DNA from 4 places in the Kitasatospora sp. NPDC086791 genome. Region 4 is predicted to be linked to each of the others. Evidence: riboswitches for the same ligand, from Rfam matches in the RefSeq annotation. Region 4 holds a riboswitch; each other region holds the start of a gene.
The links. A riboswitch is a leader RNA that binds a small molecule or an ion and turns the genes downstream of it on or off. The one in region 4 is predicted to bind cobalamin.

Region 1 (5,123 bases), on a different contig from region 4:
CGGACCTCAGTCATGCGTCACTCCCAGGTGCCCCGGGCGCCAGGAACGGCAGCGATCCGGCCGCCGGCACCCCGCCCTCGATCAGCTTCCACAGCGCGTCGGTGTCCGCGTGCTCCTCGATCAGGTCGCCCAGCCGGTCCAGCCGGGCCTCGCGCGCCGCGGCGAACGAGGTGTCCGGCGCCGGGACGAACGCCCGGCCGGACAACTCGGCGACCTCGCGCAGGAGTTCACGGCGGAAGCCGTCGTTCTCCAGCACTCCGTGCCAGGTCGTGCCCCAGACCGGGCCGACCCGGCAGCCGTCCAGGCCCTGCCCCCGGCCGTCGGAGACGAACGGCTCCCCGCCCTCCACGGTCACCACCCCGTGGTGGATCTCGTAGCCCTCGACCCGGTGCCCGGCGGCCTCGCCGACCGGCCGCGCCAGCACCTTCCCGGTGCCGAAGCGCACCTGCGTCGGCAGCAGGCCGAGCCCCTCGACGGCGCCCGCCCTGGACTCCACCTCGTCGACGATCCCGCGCGCCAGCATCTGGTAGCCGCCGCACACCCCGAGGACCGGCAGTCCGGCGGCCGCCCGCGCCTTCAGCGCCGGCTCCAGGCCGCGCTCGCGCAGCCAGGCGAGGTCCGCCACGGTGGCCCGGGTCCCGGGCAGCACCACCAGGTCGGCGTCGGCCAGTTCCTCCGGCCGGGTGGCCCAGCGCACCAGCACGCCCGGTTCCTGCGCCAGCGCGTCCAGGTCGGTGAAGTTGGACAGCCGGGGGAAGCGCACCACGGCGACCCGCAGCACGTCCGCGCCGAGCGGCCCGCGCCCGTCCACCCGGTCCACCACGGTCGACAGGTCCAGCGAGTCCTCGGCGTCCAGCCAGAGCCCGGGCAGCATCGGCAGGGTGCCCAGCACCGGACGGCCGGTCAGCCCGTGCAGCATCTCCAGCCCGGGCGCCAGCAGCCGCGCGTCGCCGCGGAACTTGTTGACGAACCAGCCCGCCACGTGCCGCTGGTCCTCCGCCGACAGCAGCGCCAGCGTCCCGTACATCGCCGCGAACACGCCGCCGCGGTCGATGTCCCCGACGACCACCACCGGCAGCCCGGCGGCCGTCGCCAGGCCCATGTTGGCGATGTCGCGGTCGCGCAGGTTGATCTCGGCGGGCGAGCCGGCGCCCTCGCAGACGACCACCTCGTAGCGGCGGCGCAGATCGGCCAGGCACTCCAGGGCCCGCTCCAGCAGGACGGGCTTGCGCTCGCGGTAGTCCAGCGCGCCCACCTCGGCGACCGGCCGGCCCAGCAGCACCACCTGGCTGCGGCCGTCCGCGCCGGGCTTCAGCAGCACCGGGTTCATCGCCGCCTCCGGCTCGACCCGGGCGGCCTGCGCCTGCATCGCCTGCGCGCGGCCGATCTCGGCGCCGTCCGCGGTGACGAAGGAGTTCAGCGACATGTTCTGCGCCTTGAACGGCGCGACCCGGACCCCTTGACGGGCCAGCCAGCGGCAGATGCCGGCCGTCACCACGCTCTTGCCCGCGTCCGAGGTCGTCCCCGCGACCAGCAGCGCGTTCGTCATGCCCTTCCCCTCTTCCCCAGGAGCGCGCGCAGCAGGACGTGCCCCGCGACCGTCGTACCCAGCGCCAGCGCACCCACCCGCCGGGAGAGTGCGCAGGCCCGCTCGATGTCGTCCACCGTCACCGGCCGCAGCTCCGCGCCCAGCACCGGCCGGTGCTCCACGCGTTCGCCGTACCGCAGCGTTCCGCCCAGCCGCACGCCGACGGCGCCGGCGAACGCCGACTCCGCCTGACCCGCGTTCGGACTCGGGTGCGCGGAGCCGTCGCGCCGCCAGACCCGCCAGGCCGTCCGGGGCTGCGGGGCGGCGGCGACCGTCAGCAGCGCCGTGAGCCGGGCGCCCGGCCAGCCGGCCAGGTCGTCCAGCCGGGCCGAGGCCCAGCCGAACCGGAGGTGGCGCGGTGAGCGGTGGCCCACCATGGCGTCCAGGGTGTTCACCGCGCGGAAGGCCAGCAGCCCGGGCGTGCCCGCGAGGGCGCCCCAGGTCAGCGCGTTCACCACGGCGTCGGCGGTGTTCTCGGCCACCGACTCGACCACCGCGCGGGCGATCTGCTGCTCGTCCAGCGCGCTCGGGTCCCGCCCGCACAGGTGCGGCAGCCGTTCCCGCGCGGCCCGCAGGTCGCCGTCCTTCAGCGCGCGGCCGACGGTACGGGCCTCCCGGGTCAGCGAGGTGCCGCCGAGCACCGTCCAGGTCGCGGCCGCCGCCAGCGCCGCCCGGCCCAGCGGGCGCCGGCCCACCGTACGGTCCAGGGCGAGCGCGCCCGCCGCGACCGCGCCCACGCACAGCGCCGTGTACCCGGCCCCGGCGGCCCGGTCGTCGCGCCACAGCCGCCGCTCCAGCCGGGTCGCGGCACTGCCGAAGGCGGCCACCGGGTGGCCCCGGCGCGGATCGCCGTAGCGGGCGTCGGCGGCGTGGCCCGCGACGGCGCCCAGCGCGAACCAGGCGGCGCGGGCGAGCGGACGCCCGGTCAGGGCGCGGTGGGTCATCGGCCGCACGTCAGGAGGCGGAGTGCCGGAAGGCTCCGCGCCGGAAGGCCGGGCCCGGGCAGAGCGTGCGCCGGAAGGCCGTGCACGGGACGGCCGCTCGGGGTCCGGCGGGGCGGGGCAGCCTGCATCGCGTGCGTGTCCTCACTCAGGGTCCGCGCCCTGGATCGACGTAGCGGGGGCGAGAGTCTCCTGGCTTCCGGGTCGGACGCACCTCCGGAGCCTTCCAGCGGCTTCTGACGGCCCGCCGTGGCCCCTCCCGGCCGTCGGCGGGCAAGGAGGGAATTCCGAGTGTGCTCCCCGGTGACAGTGGCGGGACCGCGCCGGACTCGCACCGGCTTCCTCTCCATGCCTCCGATTGGCCCCAGGATCCCATCACGCGGCCGAACCGGGAGTCAACCGAGGTCACGGAGGGGTTGGTCACACGCGACACCGGCTGACGGCCCGTGGGGTCACCCGGCGCGGCACCGCCCCGGCGCCCGGCCGCTCCGTGCGTCCGGGCGCCGGGGCCGCGCCCCGGTCCGCCCCCGCCGCGCGGTGGCACGCGCCGCGGGGAGGGTGACCCGGACGGGCCAGCCCGGTGGCCGGGCGGGCGGGGCGCCGGTGGACTGGTGTACGACCACCGTCCGGTCCGAGACCAACAGAGCGGGGAACGATATGCGCTGGGGAACCGCTGCCGTCGTGGCGGCCGCCGCCGTCGGAGCCGGTGCCGCCGTCCTGGTGATCGGCCGCCGGGCCTCCGAGCGGATGGTCCGTCCGGTGACCGTCGTCCAGGAGTCCGGGCCGGTCCTGGTCCGCAGTCTCGGCGCCGGGTGGATCACCTTCACCAGCAGCCCCGAGAGCCTGAACCCCGGTCGCTGGGCGGTCGAGTGGGAGGACGGCGGTCACGCCGTCGTCGAGGAGGTCCTGCACAGCGACGAGCAGGGCGTCACCCGTCGGCTGGTCCGCGCCGACCGGGGCACCCTCGCTCCCGGCACCGCGGTCCGTTTCACCCCCCGCGTCCACCTCGGCGACCCCACCCGGGCCCTCGGCCTCGCCTACACCGAGACCGCCGCGGACGGCGAGCTCGGCGCCCTCCCCGCCTGGTACCTGGACGGCAAACGCGGCACCTGGGTGATCCTGGTGCACGGCCCGGAGGCGGACCGCCAGCAGACCCTCCCGGTGCTGCCCGTCCTCGACCGCCTCACCCTGCCCGCCCTGGCCGTCACCTACCGCGGCGACGAGGGCGCCCCCGCCTCCCCGGACGGGTACAGCCACTTCGGCGAGACCGAGTGGCGCGACGTCGAGGCGGCGGTCCGGCTGGCGCTCGACACCGGCGCGAGCCGGGTGATCCTCTACGGCTGGTCGGTCGGCGCCACGACGGTCCTGCGGACCGCGGCCCGCTCCGACCGATCCCACGCCGTCAGCGGCCTGATCCTCGACTCGCCGGTCCTCGACCTGCCGGCCGCCGCCCGCCGCGACGCCGAACGCCTGGGCTTCCGCGGCACCGCCGCCGACCTCGGGGCGCTCGCCGCCCGGGGCCGCACCGGCATCGACCTCGCCGACTTCTCCCGCCTCGCCGAGGGCGCCGACCTGCGCGTCCCCACCCTCCTCCTGCACAGTCCCGCCGACCGGGTCTCGCCGTTCCGCAGCGCCGAACGCCTCGCCGCCGCCCGCCCCGACGTGGTCAACCTCCAGGTGTTCCCGGGCGCGGACCACGGCACCCTCTGGAACTCCGACCCCGACCGCTACACCGAACTCCTCCGCCGCTGGCTCACCCCCCTCCTCTGACGCCCGGGCTCGTTCCCCCCTTCTCTGCCGTCCAGGCCCGCCCCGCCACAGGCACCGGAAGTCGGCCCCGCCGACGTCCGGCTCCCCGGGACCGGCTCGGCCCGCCCGCCATCCGTCCGGATCCGGGCTGGACAGTCCCCCCGGACGCCGACGGCACCGAGGCCGCCCGCGGCGGCTGAGCTCCAGTCAGGGGCACCATGTGGCCCCGGCCGCCACCCCGCTTCCTCACGTTCCGTAGCCGCTCGAACGGCCCCAGCGACCGCTCCGGCTCACCTGGCATGAGCAGGCCACACGTTTCCGGCCAGGCGGTTTGCCTCTGTTGCCCGATCTTGCGGAGGTGCCGCCACCGGTCGTCCGGTCGTACGGACAACCGGATGTGACAGAAGGCCGGTACAAGGGGAAGACTGCTCGACGTGACGTCTCGGAATCCGCGCGACCGTGATGCCCCGCTCCCGCCTCCGATCGGTACCGGTGCGACGGTGACCCGTCTCCCCGGTACGGCCCACCGGCCAGCCGGTGGCAGGCCGAGCGGGGCGGCTGTACCCCGTAACGGCGTACCCCGACGACGAGGGCCCGCTCCGGCGCCCGGGCGGGGCCGGGTTCCGGTGCCCGAGGGCTTCCCCGCGCCGGCCGAGCTGGCGCCGCTGGCCCGCCGGATGCTGGTGGACGCCGTCCGGATCGCCCGCTGGGCCGGCGAGCTGGAGGAGGTCGACAAGCGCGGCGAACTGCTGCCGGAGGACGCCCGGGCGGCCGGCCGCGCGCTGGCCATGACGCTCGGCGCCGCCACCAAGGCCTGGGGGCAGGCGCTCCTGTCCGGCCTGGTG
Region 2 (5,123 bases), on a different contig from region 4:
ACGCTGACCTCCGTGGACGCGGTGCGCGCCCTGTTCTCCGACTCGTCGCGGGCCGCCGCGCTCGCCGACGAGTCCGATCTGCCCCGGCTGCGGGCGGTGCGGACCCGGCTGCGCGGGGTCTTCGAGGCCGCCGCCGAAGGGGACGAGGTCCGGGGGGTCGACCTGCTGAACAGTCTGCTGATGGAGTACCCCGTCAGCCCGCTGATCTCCGGGCACGACTACCTGGACGACGCCGGACGGCCGCGCTGGCACCTGCACCTGGCCGACAACTCGGCGACCGCCACCGCGCACTTCAGCGCGGTCGCCTGCATGGGCCTGGCCGTCCACCTGACCGAGCTGGGCGCCGACCGGCTGGGCATCTGCCAGGCCGCGCCCTGCCGCAACGCCTACCTGGACACCTCGACCAACCGCTCCCGCCGCTACTGCTCGGACCGCTGCGCGACCCGGGCCAACGTCGCCGCCTACCGGGCCCGCAAGCGCCAGGAGGCGGAGGCGGCGCTCAACGCCGGAACCGGCTAGAGCTCCTCGACCCGGACGCCGAGGCGGCGGGCCAGGCCCGGCACCCGGGCCAGCCGCGGGGTGAGCAGCAGCCGCTCCAGCCGGCGCCCCGGCGCCAGCCAGGCCGGGCTCGGGCGCAGCCGCAGCAGCGCCCGGCCGAGCACCAGCTCGTCCGGGACCGCGCCGTAGCTGCGGCTGTCGCTGTCCACCGGGCGGTTGTCGGACAGCAGCCACCAGCCGCCGGGCCTCCGCTCGACGGCCCGCTTCAGCACCAGCAGGTCCTGCTGGAAGGGGTGCCGGAAGAGCACCACGGCCCCCGGTCGGATCGGCGCGCCGTAGCGGACCAGCAGCCGGTCGCCCTCGTACAGGGTCGGGACCATCGACCGGCCCGCCACGTCGACCAGCCCGAACGGCAGCACGCCGCTCCGGGCCCGGCCCTCCGGTTCCGCGCTCCGCGCCACGACTCCTCCTCCCGCACCGCCGGCCCCCAGTCTGCCGTACGGGCCGCCACCTGCCCGATGCCCGGATTACCCCGGTTCCGGGTCCGTCTTTTGCCCTAGGCCCACCGCCCGATCGCGAAACCGCGCGGGCGGAAGGGTAATCTCGGGCGCGGGAAGACGATCTAAGGAAGGACTCCCATGTTCTCTCGTCTGTTTGCACCGCGTGCCACCGCTCACGCCCACTGTGACCTGCCCTGTGGCGTGTACGACCCGGCGCAGGCCCGGATCGAGGCCGAGTCCGTCAAGGCCACCCAGGAGAAGTACCAGGCCAACGAGGACCCGCACTTCCGCGCCCGCGCCGTCATCATCAAGGAGCAGCGCGCCGAGGCCGTCAAGCACCACATCTCGGTGCTGTGGAGCGACTACTTCAAGGCCCCGCACTTCGAGAAGTACCCGCAGCTGCACCAGCTGATCAACGACACCCTGAAGGCCGCCTCGGCCGCCAAGGCGTCCACCGACCCGGCCACCGGCCAGGCCCTGCTGGACCTGATCGCCGAGGTCGACAAGATCTTCTGGGAGACCAAGCAGGCCTGAGCCTGACGCGTCGCCACCCGACCGCCCCCGTCCGCACCGCCGGACGGGGGCGGTCGTGCGTTCGCGTCCGGAGCGAACGTGCGGGGTGAGACCGGTAAGGGTTGCCTGCCCTGAGTGGCTGTTATGCTGCCAGGGCGTCCGAGGGGGAAGTCCGGTGTGAATCCGGCGCTGACCCGCAACGGTGAGCACGGCCCGTCCCAGCGGTGCGGCCGCGCCAGCCCGATCGCCCCCGGCCGCTGACCTCCCGACAACTCGCCGCGGACTGCGAGGGGAACGGCGCCCCGGCACGCCTCCGGCCCGCGCCCGCCCCGGCGCACCCGCGGCCCGAGGCAAGGCGCACCCGTGAACCGCGCACCCGCGAACGGCGCGGTCGGCCCGCCCGACCGCCGCATACCCGCGCTCCCGCTCGCCGTCGGCCTCGCCGCCGCCCTGTTGCTCTCCCTGGTCTGCGGGGTCGCCTTCGGCTTCTCCGGGATCGGGCTCCCCCGCGTGCTGCGGCTGCTGGGCGCCGGGCTGACGGGCGGTCGGCTGGAGGCGGACGAGGCGGCCGCGTACGCCATCGTCTGGGAGATCCGGCTGCCCCGCACCGTGCTGGCCGCCGTGGTCGGCGCCGGGCTCGCCGCCACCGGGGTCGCCGTGCAGGCGCTGGTGCGCAACGCGCTCGCCGACCCCTTCGTCCTCGGCATCTCCTCCGGCGCGGCCGTCGGCGCCAACGCCGTCCTGCTGTTCGGCGCCTTCGCCTCGCTCGGGGTCTGGGCGGTCTCCGCCTCCGCCTTCGGCTCCGCGCTGGTCGCGATGGCGCTGGTCTACCTCGCCGCCCGCACCGCGTACGGGCTCACCCCGCTGCGGCTGGTGCTCACCGGCACCGCCCTCTCCCACGGCTTCGCCGCCACCACCACCCTGATGGTCTTCGCCGCCGACCGCGGCGAGGCCGCCCGGAGCGCCATGATGTGGCTGCTCGGCAGCCTCGGCGGCGCCACCTGGGGCTCGGTGCCGATCGCCGCCGGCACCGTGCTGGCCGGCCTGGCCCACCTCGGCTGCGCCGCCGGACGGCTGGACGGGCTCGCCATGGGGGACGAGACCTCCGCCGCGCTCGGCGTGGACCCGGACCGGCTGCGCCGGGAGCTGTTCGTGGTGACCGCCGCCGTCACCGGCACGGTGGTCGCGGTCAGCGGGGCGATCGGGTTCGTCGGGCTGCTGGTGCCGCACCTGGCCCGGATGCTGGTCGGCGCCGCGCACCGCCGGGTGCTGCTGGTCGCGCCGCTCGCCGGGGCGCTGCTGCTGGTCTGGGTGGACATCGCCTCCCGCACCCTGCTGGCGCCCGCCGAACTGCCCGTGGGGGTGTTCACCGCCGTGCTCGGGGTGCCCGTCTTCCTGCTGATGATGCGCCGGCGCGGCCACGCCTTCGGAGGCCGATCGTGACCGGACCGAGCGGCCCCGCCGACCCTACGGCGGCCCAGGACCTCGACGTCGACACCGTCTCGGTGGAGCTGGCCGGCGCCCGGCTGGTCCACGAGGTGAGCCTGGCGGCGGCCGCCGGGCAGGTGGTCGGACTCGTCGGGCCGAACGGCAGCGGCAAGTCGACCCTGCTGCGCTGCGTCTACCGGGTGCTGAAGCCGGCCGGCGGCGCCGTCCGGCTGGCCGGCGACGACCTGCACGCGCTCTCCGCCCGCGCGAGCGCCCGCCGGGTGGCCGCGCTGACCCAGGAGCACTCCGCCGAGTTCGACTTCACGGTGGCCGAGGTGGTCGCGATGGGCCGGCTGCCGCACCGGCGCGGGTTCGGCGCCCCGGCCGACGGGGACCGGGAGCGCTGCGCCGAGGCGCTGCGCAAGGTCCGGGCCGGCCACCTCGCCGAACGGGGCTTCCTGAGCCTGTCCGGGGGCGAGAAGCAGCGGGTGCTGTTCGCCCGCGCGCTGGTCCAGGAACCGCGCCTGCTGGTGCTCGACGAACCCACCAACCACCTGGACATCGCCCACCAGTTGGAGGTCCTGGCGCTGGCCCGCGAGGCCGGTCCGACGGTGCTCACCGCGCTGCACGACCTCAACCTGGCGGCGGGCCACTGCGACCTGCTGTACGTGCTGCGGGCCGGCCGGATCGTCGCCTCCGGGCCGCCCCGCGAGGTGCTCCGGCCCGCCCTGCTGGCCGAGGTGTTCGGCGTCCGGGCCACCCCGGTCCGGCACCCGGGGACCGGCGCCGTCCAGTTGCTGTTCGACCGCCTCGACCCTTCCGCCCCGCTCGACCGCTCCCCCGGAGCCTGAACCACCGAAGGAACCACCGTGCGCACCAAGGCCGTTGCCACCACCGCCCTGCTCGCCCTCGGGCTCACCGCCTGCGGTGCGGAGATCGCCCCGAAGGAGACCGCCGGCGGCTCCGCCCACTACCCGGTGACCGTCGAGAACTGCGGCGACCGGCTGACCTTCGCGCGGAAGCCCGCCCGGGTGGTCACCAACGACGTCAACATCACCGAGCTGATGCTCTCGCTCGGTCTCGCCGACCGGATGGCCGGCTACGTCATGCCCGACGACAAGGGCAAGGTCGACCAGGTGCCGTGGAAGGACGGCTACCAGCAGACCGCCTGGCTCTCCAAGAAGGCACTCACCAAGGAGATCGCGCTGGACGCCCGGGCCGACCTGGTCCTGGCGGGCTGGCACTACGGCTTCGACGAGGGCAGCGGCGTCACCCCGCAGGCCTTCAAGGCCCTCGGCCTCGACTCCTACGTGCTCAGCGAGTCCTGCCGCAGCGGCAGGGGCGGCGAGCGCGGCGTGATGGACCCGCTGGACGCGCTCTACACCGACCTGGCCAACCTCGGCGAGATCTTCGACGTCAAGGACCGCGCCGACCGGCTGATCGCCGACTCCAGGGCCCGGATCGCCGCCGTCCCGCAGCCCGGGCGCCGCCCGTCCGTCTTCCTGTACGACAGCGGGCAGGACAAGCCGTACACCGCCGGGAAGTTCGCCGCCGCGCACCAGATCATCGCCAAAGCCGGCGGGACCAACATCATGGGCGACCTCGCCGACACCTGGGTCACCGCCGGCTGGGAGAGCGTGGTGGAGCGCGACCCCGAGGTGATCGTGATCAACGACTACGCGACCCCGGACGCCGAGGAGAAGCGGAGGTTCCTCACGTCCTTCCCGCCGCTGGCCGGCGTCTCCGCGATCAGGAACGGCCGGATCTTCGTGCTGGACTACGTCGACCTGGTGGAGAGCCCGCGCAACCCGGCCGCGATCGGCGCCCTGGCCGAGTACCTGCGCACCGTGCCGGCCCGCTGACCGGCCCGGACCGACCGCTCCTCCGGCCGACGGCGCCGGGCGTACGCTCGGAGTACGAACCGACGGACCCCGACCGGAGGAGCGAACTCATGACCACCATGGCGGCCCCCGCCGCCTTCGACACCCGCGCGCTGCGCGAGGGCATCGAGCGCTGCGACGCCGAGGCCCTGCTGTCGCTCTACGCCGAGGACGCCGAACTGCGCATGGTCGACCGCAAGACCCAGCCCAGCCACCCCCTGGTGATGCACGGGCGGGAGGAGATCGGCGCCATGCTGGGCGACATCTACGGCCGCGAGATGACCCACAAGCTGGAGCAGGTGGT
Region 3 (5,123 bases), on a different contig from region 4:
CGCGATCAGCAGGACGGCGGCGAAGTCCAGGTGCCCGGCGCCGGCGTACACCGAGGCCAGCACCAGGATGGTCTGCCCGGGCACCGGGATGCCGCAGTTGTCCAGCAGCACGAGCAGCGCCACCGCGAGGTACCCGTACTGGTCCAACAGTGGCGCGAGCCCGGCGAGTGCCCCGGGCAGCGGGGGTGTGGGCGCGGACACCGCTCCTCACCACCTCGCGCGGCCGGCGCGCGGGGTGGTCGGGGCGTCGGTCAGCGTCCCGACTGACGTTGTTCGATGTTGCAGTCGGGGCCGGGGTAGATGAGACCCTCGTGGCCGTCCTCGAAGCGGACCACGTACGGCGGCTGGCCGTCCGCGCCGCGCACCTCGATGATCTCGCCCTTCTGGTCCACCATGCCCACCGACCTGCTGTGGATGTGGAGCTGGTCGCCTACCGCTGCGTGCATGGGTCTGCTCCCTCGGGTCGTGGTGGCCGCCTCCGCGGCCGTTCCGCTATCCACTGTGCTGCGGGGGCGGCGGGCTCGCAACGCCTCGGGCGGACGGGACGCGGGGGATCCGCGCGGCGGGGGTCAGCGGGCGGGCGGCTGTTGCGCGAGGTAGCCGCGGACCAACCGCTTGCACTCGGCGATCAGGACGGGATCGCCGTTCGGGTCCCCGCGGAAGGCCAGCTTGAGCACCGCGTCGGCGGCCTCCAGGGCGACCCGCAGGGTCAGCGTGGTGGTCGCCGGGTCGCCGGTCCGGAACACCTCGCCGCCGAGCGCCTGCAGGCGCAGCGCGACGGCGGTGTTGTTGTCCACGCCCGCGTCCAGCAGGTGCAGGCCGTCCCGGACCCCGGTGGGGACGACCGGGCCGGCCAGGCCGAAGTCGACCTGGCCGAAACCGGGGACGGCGCGCTTCATGGCCACGAACTCGTCCACCGCGAGGTCGGTGAAGGCGGCCGGGCCGACCGGCGCGGCGGCGGTCAGCCGGGCGTCGAGGCGCCGGAGGTACCGGTCGAGGTTGCGGCCGGCCAGTGCGGCCAGCAGGTCCTCCTTGCCGGCGAAGAACTGGTAGAGGGTGCCGATCGGGACTTGCGCCCGGTGGGCGACCTCCTTGGTGGTGAGCGCGGTCGCCCCGACCTCGTCCAGCAGCCCGGCGCAGGCGTCGAGGATGCGGCCGTACCGTTCCTGGCTGCGCTGCTGGACCGGGCGCCGCCGGGCCGACGGGGCCGTCCGGCCGACTGCCACGTGACTCCGGGTGTCCGAGCTCATGGGGTCACTCTGCCGCATCCGCTGTTCCGGCGGCGAATCACCGGGGCGGGAGCGGACCGCCGTGCCCCGTGGGGAAGGAATCGACGGCCGGCCGGAGCTGAACGGCAGGGTGGCGGGAAGGCGGTCACGAGTTGACACCGGTCTTGTCGTGGACGCGATGGCCGGTTCATACTCCTGGGGCGGACTACCTTGCGTGATCGGTGCGTTCCTCTTCGTGGCGGTCGCGGCCGCCTGGTCCTGTCCGGTCCCGCCCGTCCGGCCCGGCTGGCTGCCGGAGGTCGGAGGCCGGAAGCCGGTAGGGAGGAGAACCATGGAGAAGGCGAAGGAAATCGGCTGGAGCAGCCTGGAGTTGGACGCCCGGCGGGGGCTCTGGTCGCTTCCGCTGGGGGAGGTGGAGCGGCGGCTGCTGTGGGCCGACGCCCGGGCCGGGCGCTGGGGCGCGGCCGGGCCGGTGCGCGAGCGGCTGCGGGACTTCGCCCGGGACGCCGTCGCCTCCGTCGGCATCACCCACGTGGGCGGCCTGGTGGACCCGGCGCACCCGGAGGAGGAGATCGTCGAGGCGCTCTCCTTCCTGCTGCGGGACTACGGCCGGATCGTCCCGCAGAACGGGCGCGGCGACCTCGCCTCGGTCCTGCACGACCAGGACGGCGACGGCGGCGCCGAACTCGGCTTCCACTGCGACACCTGCGACCTGCTCGTCCTGCTCTGCCTCCGGCCGGCCTTCGACGGCGGCGGGTTGACCAAGCTGGCGAGCGCGCGGCACGTCCGCGACCTGATCGAGCGGGAGCGGCCGGACGCGCTGGCCACGCTCTGCGAGGACTGGACGTTCGACCGGACCGGCCGGGCGGGCCCGCAGGTGGTGGTCACCCCGATCCTCTACGACCGGGCGGAGGGGACGGTCGGCTGCTACTACCAGACCCGCACCGTCCGCTCCTCCCCGGACCGGGGCGGCCCCGAGCTGACGGACCGTCAATGGGAGGCGCTGGGCGTGCTGGACGAGGTGCTGTACCGGCCGGAGATCTCCTTCGGGCTGTCGATGGCCGCCGGGGATCTGCTGATCATCCGCAACAGCCGGGTCCTGCACGGGCGTTCGCCGTTCGTCGACGAACCCGGTCCGCACGCCCGGCGGATGCTCCGGATCTGGGTCAACGAGGGCGAGGCGTGGGCGCGTTGATCGTGCTGCGCGCCGTGTCGTAGGGACGGGTCGAGAGCGCCGCGGGCGGGGTGGCCTGACCGCCCCTTGGGGTTCGGGGCGGTCGGCGTCCAGGGGGCGGACGTCCGGTACGCCCCGGCCCGGGCCGCCCGGCGTCTCACTCCTCGGACGGGTTCCGGGATCCCGCTGTCCGCGAAGCCGCCGCGCCCGTAAGCTGGCCGCGCAGCTGGTTCGCCCTGTCCGCCAGGCAGGCGCGTCGTAAGAGGGAACCCGGTGGGAATCCGGGACTGCCCCGCAGCGGTGAGCGGGAACGACCGCCGTCATACGCACTGGGCCCGGGAGGGCCTGGGAAGCGACGGCCAGTAGGTGTCCGCCCTTCACAGGGCGGGTGTGCCCGCGAGTCCGAAGACCTGCCCGTTGCCCGCGCGCGACCGATCGTGCGCGGACACCCCGGTGACCTCGTGGGCGGGTCGGCGTACACACCAGGCGGTTCTGGCATCCGCGCGTTCGACGCGGCCCGACCCGTCCGGCTCGTCACCCCTTCGCGCTCTCGTCCGGCCCCCGGGGCCCATGGAGTGAAGACTCGCGAAGGAGAGTCCCTTGACAGTGAAGTCCGCAGCTGCGGCGACCCGGGCCACCGCGTACGGCTACCCCCGTCAGGGCCGGGGCCGGGAGCTCAAGAAGGCCATCGAGGGGTACTGGAAGGGCGCGGTCGGCGCCGGGGCCCTGCTCGCCACCGCCGCCGAGCTGCGCCGGAAGAACTGGCGGCAGCTCGCCGAAGCCGGGATCCAGGAGGTCCCGACCGGTGACTTCTCGCTCTACGACCACGTGCTGGACACCACGGTCGCGGTCGGCGCGATCCCGCCCCGGCACCGGAAGGCCGTCGAGGCCGACGCGCTCGCCGGGTACTTCGCCATGGCGCGCGGCACCCAGGACGTCGCGCCACTGGAGATGACCAAGTGGTTCGACACCAACTACCACTACCTGGTGCCCGAGTTGGGCCCCGACACGGTGTTCGCCGCGAACTCCGCCAAGGCCGTCGCGGAGCTGGGCGAGGCGCTCGCGCTCGGCCACCGGGCCCGGCCGGTGCTGGTCGGCCCGGTCACCTACCTGCTGCTGGCCAAGCCGGCCCCCGGCGTCGCCGCCGACTTCCAGCCGATCACCCTGCTGGACCGGCTGCTGCCCGTCTACGCGCGGCTGCTGGCGGACCTGCGGGCCGCCGGCGCCGAGTGGGTGCAGCTGGACGAGCCCGCGCTGGCGCAGGACCGCACCCCGGCCGAGCTCAACGCCGCCGCCCGCGCCTACCGCGACCTCGGGGGCCTCGCCGACCGGCCGCAGCTGCTGGTCGCGAGCTACTTCGACCGCCTCGGCGACGCCCTGCCGGTGCTCGCCAAGGCCCCGGTCGAGGGCCTGGCGCTGGACTTCACCGGGCCGGCCGCCGCCAACCTGGACGGCCTCGCCGCCGTCGGCGGACTGCCCGGCAAGCGCCTGGTGGCCGGCGTGATCGACGGACGCAACATCTGGATCAACGACCTGGAGCGGTCGTTGGCCACTCTGGCGACCCTGCTCGGCCTCGCCGACCGGATCGACGTCGCGCCGTCCTGCTCGCTGCTGCACGTCCCCCTGGACGCCGCCGACGAACGGGAGTTGGACCCGCAGATCGCCCGCTGGCTGGCCTTCGCCAAGCAGAAGGCCGCCGAGGCGGCGCTGCTGGCCCGGGGCCTGCGCGAGGGCACCGGCGCGATCACCGCCGCACTCGCCGCCAACCGCGCCGACCTGGCCTCCCGGGCCAACTCGCCGATCACCCGCGACCCGGCGGTCCGGGCCCGGGTCACCGCCGTCACCGGGGCGGACGCCCGCCGGGCCCAGCCCTACGCCGTCCGGACCGAGGCCCAGCGCGCCCGGCTCGGCCTGCCGCTGCTGCCGACCACCACCATCGGCTCCTTCCCGCAGACCAGCGAACTTCGCCTGGCCCGAGCGGATCTGACGGCGGGTCGGATCAGTGCGGACACGTACCGCGAGCGGATGGAGGCCGAGGTCCGCGAGGTCGTCGCCTACCAGGAGAAGGCCGGACTGGACGTCCTGGTGCACGGCGAGCCCGAACGCAACGACATGGTCCAGTACTTCGCCGAGCAGCTCACCGGCTACCTGGCCACCCGGCACGGCTGGGTGCAGTCCTACGGCACCCGGTACGTGCGCCCGCCGGTCCTCGCCGGGGACATCTCCCGCCCGCACCCGATGACCGTCGACTGGTTCCGCTACGCCCAGGGCCTGACCGGCCGCCCGGTCAAGGGCATGCTCACCGGCCCGGTCACCATGCTCGCCTGGTCCTTCGTCCGCGACGACCAGCCGCTCGCCGACACCGCCCGTCAGGTCGCCCTCGCCCTGCGCGACGAGGTCACCGACCTGGAGGCGGCCGGGGCGGCCGTCGTCCAGGTCGACGAGCCGGCCCTGCGCGAGACCCTGCCGCTGCGGGCCGCCGACCGCCCGGCGTACCTGGACTGGGCCACCGGGTCGTTCCGGCTCGCCACCTCGGGCGTCCGCGCCGACACCCAGATCCACACCCACATGTGCTACGCCGAGTTCGGCGCGATCATGGCGGCGATCGACGACCTCGACGCGGACGTCATCTCGCTGGAGGCGACCCGCTCGCACATGGAGGTGGCCGGTGAACTCGCCCGGGCCGGGTACCCGCGCGAGGTCGGCCCCGGCGTCTGGGA
Region 4 (5,123 bases):
GGTTGGCCGTGCTGGACGACGGGGAGAGCGACCTCGGCCCGACCTACGACCTGGTCCACGAGCGGCTGTCGCCGCAGGGCCGGGCGCTCTACCGGCTGATCGGCGTGCACCCCGGTCCCTTCGTGTCGGCCGAGTCGGCGCGGGCGGCGGGCGTCGAGCAGGCCGGGGCGGCGCTGCGCGAACTGCGGGCCGTCCACCTGCTCGACGAGGTGGTGGACGACGGCCCCGGGACGCGGTTCCGCGCTCACGACGTGGTGCGGCTGCACGCCTACGGCCGGACCCGCGAGCTGCCCGGCCGGACGGAACTCCTCGCCCGGGTGGTGGCCTACTACCGGGGCCGGGCCGCACTGGCCGACCGGGCGATGGGATCCCGGCTGCGCCTGCAGGAGGAGAGCGGCGCGGAGCTGCCCGGCTTCGCCTCCGGTGCGGCGGCCCTGGAGTGGCTGCACGCCGAACGGGCCAATCTGCGCGCGGTGGTGGAGGAGGCGGCCGGGCAGCGGTGGCACGGCGAGGTGTGGCGGCTCTGCGAGTCGCTCTGGCCGCTCTACCACGGCCGCAAGCTCTACGAGGACTGGATCGCCACCCACCGGCTCGGCGTCGAGTCGGCCCAGTGGGACAACCAGCCGGCCGCCGTGGTCCGGATGCGCAACCAGCTCGCCCGGGCCCACTTCGAGCGCGGGGAGCACCGGCTCGCCGCCGAGCAGTTGGCGCTGGCCTCGGAGCAGCTGCCGCTGGTGGCGGACCGCCGGGTGGTGGGGGTGCTCCACGAGACGGACGGCCTGCTGTGCCTGGCCGACGGCCGTCCCGGCGAGGCGGTGGAGCGGTTCACGCTGGCCCTGGCGGAGAACCGGGGCGACGCCCACGGCGAGATCGTGCAGAGTTACAACCTGGCGCAGGCGCTGATCGCCGACGGCCGCGCCCGGGAGGCGCTGGACGTCCTGGGCGGTGCCGCCGAGCGGGCCGAGGACACCGGCGACCACGACATGCTGATGAAGCTGCCGCTGGTCCGGGCCCGGGCCCACCGCGCGCTCGGGCAGCTGGACCTCGCCGTCGCGCAGGCCGCCGACTGCGCCCGGCGGGCCGAGGAGCGGAGCCAGGTCGCGAAGGAGGCGCAGGCGCACACCCTGCTGGTCAGCCTCGCGGCGGAGCTCGGTGACCGGGAGCTGGCGGAGCGCAGCCGGGCGCGGCTGGGGGAACTGACCGGTCAGGGCCCGGACGAGGGCCCCTGAGGCCCGGTGGTGAACGAGACCCGGGTGCGGTGCCCGCCGGTGCGGACGGTGAGTCCGTGCCCGGGGAGGCCGGCCGGGTCGCCGCCGTCGGCGAGCCAGCAGGCCACGGCGGAGCCGAGCAGCAGCGGGTCGATGCCGGGGTCCGGGTCGCCCCAGCCCGGTTCGGCGCGGGCCTCCAGCAGCAGGCCGGTGCGCAGCCGGAGCAGGTGGCGGGCCGGGCCGAGGGCGGCCACCGCGACGGCGAGGCCGGGGAGTTCGGCGGCCGCGTCGGCGAGCCAGCGGGTGGCGGGGTGCTCGGCGCGGACCTCGGTGCGGGCCAGCACCTCCGCGGTGTAGCGCAGGGCGTCGCCCGGGTGCTCGTCGGTGAGCGCGTGGAAGCCGCGCGGGGTGTGGTCGGCCGGGTCGAAGGGGTAGCGCCGCAGGCTGACCTCGGTGCCCTCGCTCTCGCCCTCGACGTCGTACGCGGTGGGCCCGTCGGTGGTGCCGGGGCGTGGGACGGGCTTGGGGTAGGGCGGCAGGACCGGTTCCTCCCCGGGTTCGTCCAGGCCCTCCAGGAAGGAGTAGAGCAGCGGGCGCAGCAGTTCGGCGGACCGGCCGCGCCGGCTGAGCGAGCGCTCGGTGAGCGGGCGCAGGTCGGCCGGGTCCTGGTCGTGCAGGGCCAGGGCGAGCTGGGCGGCGAGGTCGCCGTCGGGGTCGAGCACCGGGGCGGTCTGGCCGAAGGCGTAGCCGGGGGAGCGCGGGTCGAGTTCGGCGGCGCCGGTGGCGACCAGCACGGTGGGCCGTTCCAGCGCGGCGCCGTAGACGGAGACCGAGCCGTGGTCGCCGATCAGGCAGTCGGCGGCGACCAGGGCGGCCTGCCAGCCCTGGTGCGGCGGGATCAGCCGCAGGCCCATCCGGCGGGCGGTGTCGAGCAGTGCCTCGGGGTCGTGCCGGCTCCAGATGTTGGGGTGCAGGACGAGGGCGACGGTGTACTCGTCGGCGGGCAGCCGGCGGACCAGGCGCCGGGGCAGGTCGGGGCGGCGGCCGAATAACGAGTGCTCGCTCCAGGTCGAGTTGACGACGACGAGCCGTCGGCCGTCGACGGCGCCGAGCGCGGCGCGGTAGGCGTCGCGGGAGCGCCGGCTGCGCAGCATCCGGTCGAAGCACGGATCGCCGACGACCCGGGCGACGTCCAGCGCCTCGGGGCAGGAGGTCCGCAGGCGGTCCAGCTGTTCGGGGTGGGAGAGGCCGAGGACGTCGACGAACACCCGTCCGCGGTGGGTGAGTTCGTTGCGGGAGAGGCCGGCGGAGCTGACCGTGTCGCCGGTGGACTCGGCCACCAGGCGGTTGTAGCCGGCGCCGTGCGGGAGGACGACGAGCCGGGCGTCCAGGCGGTGCATGGAGGAGTGGACGGCGCAGGCGACGGCCAGGTCGAAGCGGTGCCGGACGGCGTCCTCCCAGTCCAGCACGGTGAAGCCGGGCAGGCCGTGCAGGTACTCGTCCAGGGCGCGGTCGGCGAAGGCGGAGCCGGGGTTGACGGTGAAGTACCGGGCGATGCCGTCCGGGTTCAGCAGGGTGAGGACGTCCAGGACGCGGGTGGCCGAGGTGAGGGTGCGGGCGACCGCCAGCACGCGGGCACTGACCGGTCGGGTGTTCCAGCGGTCGGCGGGCCAGGCGTGGGGGTGGGACGGCACGCCATGATCGTACTCATCCGGGGTGCGGCCCGGGAGGGGTGTTCCCCGAGTGTCGGTCAGCCCGCGGCGGCGGTGGGCTCGTGGTGCTCGGCGGCGGCGCACTCGTCCAGGAGGGGGCGCATGGCCTCGTCCACGAGCCGGTAGCGCACCACACGTCCGTCCTTGTCGCCGGTGACCACCCCGGCCGTGCGGAGCAGCCGCAGGGCCTGGGAGACGGCGGGGTCGCGCATGCCGGTGGCGACCGCGAGGTCGGTGACGGCGAGCGGGCCGGCCCGGTGCAGGGCGAGCAGCAGGGCGAGCCGGCCGGGGTCGGCGAGCAGGGAGAAGCGCTCGGACCAGGACCGGACGTGCGCGGTGTCGCCGATCGCGGCGATGGCCTCGCAGACCCGGTGCCCGTCGATGGTGCGGTGGCCCGCGCGGTCGGCCGGTACGAGATGCATGCGGACATTCTTGCAGGCGGGGGCCTGTGATCCTGAACACCTGCGCAGGTGCGCAGCCTTGCATGGGTCGGGGCGGGACCCCTACCGTGTAGCCCGCCGTGGTGCTCGGGAAGACCGGTGACGGACCCTCAGGGGTCCGGATTCCGGAGCGGCCCTCGCCACTGTGATCGGGTCATTCCTTCGCCCGCGACGGAATGCGGTCCGTGTCCACGACGCCACTGGGTGCCTCGCGCCCCCGGGAAGGCGGACCCGGATGTCCCGTAAGCCAGGAGACCGGCCACGGCACTTCACGAAGTGATTCCACGAGGTGTTGGAGCGTGATCCGGAGATGACCCTGCCCGAAACCGCCGCCGCGAACGCGAAAGCGGTCCCGTCAGTGCTGCCCACCTTCCGGTGGAGACGCGAGGACACCGTCCGTACGGCCGGGTTGATGGGGGTGATCCTGGCCATGCACGTGGTGGCCTTCGGGACCCTGATCTTCCTGGTGGCGCCGGAACGGTACGCGGTCGGAACCCAGGTCTTCGGGGTGGGCCTGGGCATCACCGCCTACACCCTCGGCATGCGGCACGCGTTCGACGCCGACCACATCGCGGTGATCGACAACACCACCCGCAAGTTGATGGCGGACGGCAAGCGGCCGGTCTCGGTGGGCTTCTGGTTCGCCCTCGGGCACTCCTCGATGGTGGTCCTGATGGCGGCCCTGGTGGCGGGCGGCGCGCAGCTGGCCAACACGCTGATGGACGACGAGTCGACCACCCACAAGTGGCTCGGCGTGGTCGGGACGACCACCTCCGGCGTGTTCCTCTACCTGATCGGCGCGCTCAACCTGGCGGCGCTGCTCGGCATCGTCAAGGTGTTCCGGGCGATGCGGGCCGGGCAGTACGACGAGGCGGAGCTGGAGGCGCACCTCGACTCGCGGGGCTTCATGGCCCGGGTGCTGAACCGGGCGACCCGCTCGATCACCCGGCCCGGGCAGATGTTCCCGGTCGGCATGGTGCTGGGCCTGGGCTTCGACACCGCAACCGAGGTCACCCTGATGGTGATGGCGGGTTCGGGCGCGGCCTCCGGGCTGCCCTGGTACGCGATCGTCTGCCTGCCGCTGCTGTTCGCGGCCGGGATGAGCCTGTTCGACACCCTGGACGGGACGTTCATGAACTTCGCCTACCAGTGGGCCTTCGCCAACCCGGTGCGCAAGGTGTACTACAACCTGACCATCACGGGGCTGTCGATCGCGGTGGCCTTCATCATCGGCACCATCGAGCTGGTCGGCGTGCTGCACGAGAAGTTCGACCTGACCGACCCGGTGAGCGGCTGGATCGCGGACATCTCGCTGGACAACGTCGGCTACGCGATCGCCGGGCTGTTCGTGGTGGTCTGGGCGGTGGCGATCGGGTACTGGAAGCTCGCCGAGGTCGAGAAGCGCTGGACGCCCGAGGAGGCGTGAGCCGACGGGCCGCCGAACGGCGCCTCCCCGCCCGGGAAGGCGCCGTTCCGTGCGTGCGTGGTCAGCGCTCCTCGCGGAAGTCGACGTGCCGGCCCGCGACCGGGTCGTACTTGCGCAGGACCAGCCGGTCCGGATCGTTGCGGCGGTTCTTGCGCGTCACGTACGTGAAGCCGGTTCCGGCGGTGGAGCGGAGCTTGATGACGGGGCGCAGTTCGCTGCGGGCCATGGGGTGTCCTCCTGGTGCGTCGGGGCTGTGGCGTGCCGGATCGAGACCGTACACCGAAATGGAAGTCATTTTCATCTGGTGTAACGTGAGCTCCGTCCCGCCCATTCCCGG

Region 1: linked by a shared signal. The riboswitch ahead of AB0Q99_RS16305 (cobalamin biosynthesis protein) and the one ahead of AB0Q99_RS03930 (HoxN/HupN/NixA family nickel/cobalt transporter) in region 4 are both predicted to bind cobalamin.
Region 2: linked by a shared signal. The riboswitch ahead of AB0Q99_RS07725 (iron ABC transporter permease) and the one ahead of AB0Q99_RS03930 (HoxN/HupN/NixA family nickel/cobalt transporter) in region 4 are both predicted to bind cobalamin.
Region 3: linked by a shared signal. The riboswitch ahead of metE (5-methyltetrahydropteroyltriglutamate--homocysteine S-methyltransferase) and the one ahead of AB0Q99_RS03930 (HoxN/HupN/NixA family nickel/cobalt transporter) in region 4 are both predicted to bind cobalamin.

The regions. Positions count from the first base shown of each region.
Region 1 covers NZ_JBFBOC010000010.1:47,335-52,457, reverse strand. The annotation lists gene AB0Q99_RS16315 (putative cobaltochelatase) at 1-14, opposite strand, end outside; gene AB0Q99_RS16310 (cobyric acid synthase) at 11-1,549, opposite strand; gene AB0Q99_RS16305 (cobalamin biosynthesis protein) at 1,546-2,532, opposite strand; cobalamin riboswitch at 2,715-2,875, opposite strand; gene AB0Q99_RS16300 (prolyl oligopeptidase family serine peptidase) at 3,187-4,299, shown strand; gene AB0Q99_RS16295 (hypothetical protein) at 4,905-5,123, shown strand, end outside.
Region 2 covers NZ_JBFBOC010000003.1:161,644-166,766, forward strand. The annotation lists gene AB0Q99_RS07710 (CGNR zinc finger domain-containing protein) at 1-519, shown strand, start outside; gene sodX (nickel-type superoxide dismutase maturation protease) at 516-959, opposite strand; gene sodN (superoxide dismutase, Ni) at 1,137-1,532, shown strand; cobalamin riboswitch at 1,634-1,782, shown strand; gene AB0Q99_RS07725 (iron ABC transporter permease) at 1,875-2,954, shown strand; gene AB0Q99_RS07730 (ABC transporter ATP-binding protein) at 2,951-3,790, shown strand; gene AB0Q99_RS07735 (ABC transporter substrate-binding protein) at 3,809-4,801, shown strand; gene AB0Q99_RS07740 (nuclear transport factor 2 family protein) at 4,891-5,123, shown strand, end outside.
Region 3 covers NZ_JBFBOC010000025.1:32,620-37,742, reverse strand. The annotation lists gene AB0Q99_RS26260 (DedA family protein) at 1-201, opposite strand, end outside; gene AB0Q99_RS26255 (DUF1918 domain-containing protein) at 252-446, opposite strand; gene AB0Q99_RS26250 (TetR family transcriptional regulator) at 570-1,250, opposite strand; gene AB0Q99_RS26245 (TauD/TfdA family dioxygenase) at 1,561-2,424, shown strand; cobalamin riboswitch at 2,614-2,836, shown strand; gene metE (5-methyltetrahydropteroyltriglutamate--homocysteine S-methyltransferase) at 3,004-5,123, shown strand, end outside.
Region 4 covers NZ_JBFBOC010000001.1:867,506-872,628, reverse strand. The annotation lists gene AB0Q99_RS03945 (ATP-binding protein) at 1-1,229, shown strand, start outside; gene AB0Q99_RS03940 (hypothetical protein) at 1,205-2,902, opposite strand; gene AB0Q99_RS03935 (metalloregulator ArsR/SmtB family transcription factor) at 2,959-3,342, opposite strand; cobalamin riboswitch at 3,425-3,639, shown strand; gene AB0Q99_RS03930 (HoxN/HupN/NixA family nickel/cobalt transporter) at 3,671-4,786, shown strand; gene rpmG (50S ribosomal protein L33) at 4,848-5,012, opposite strand.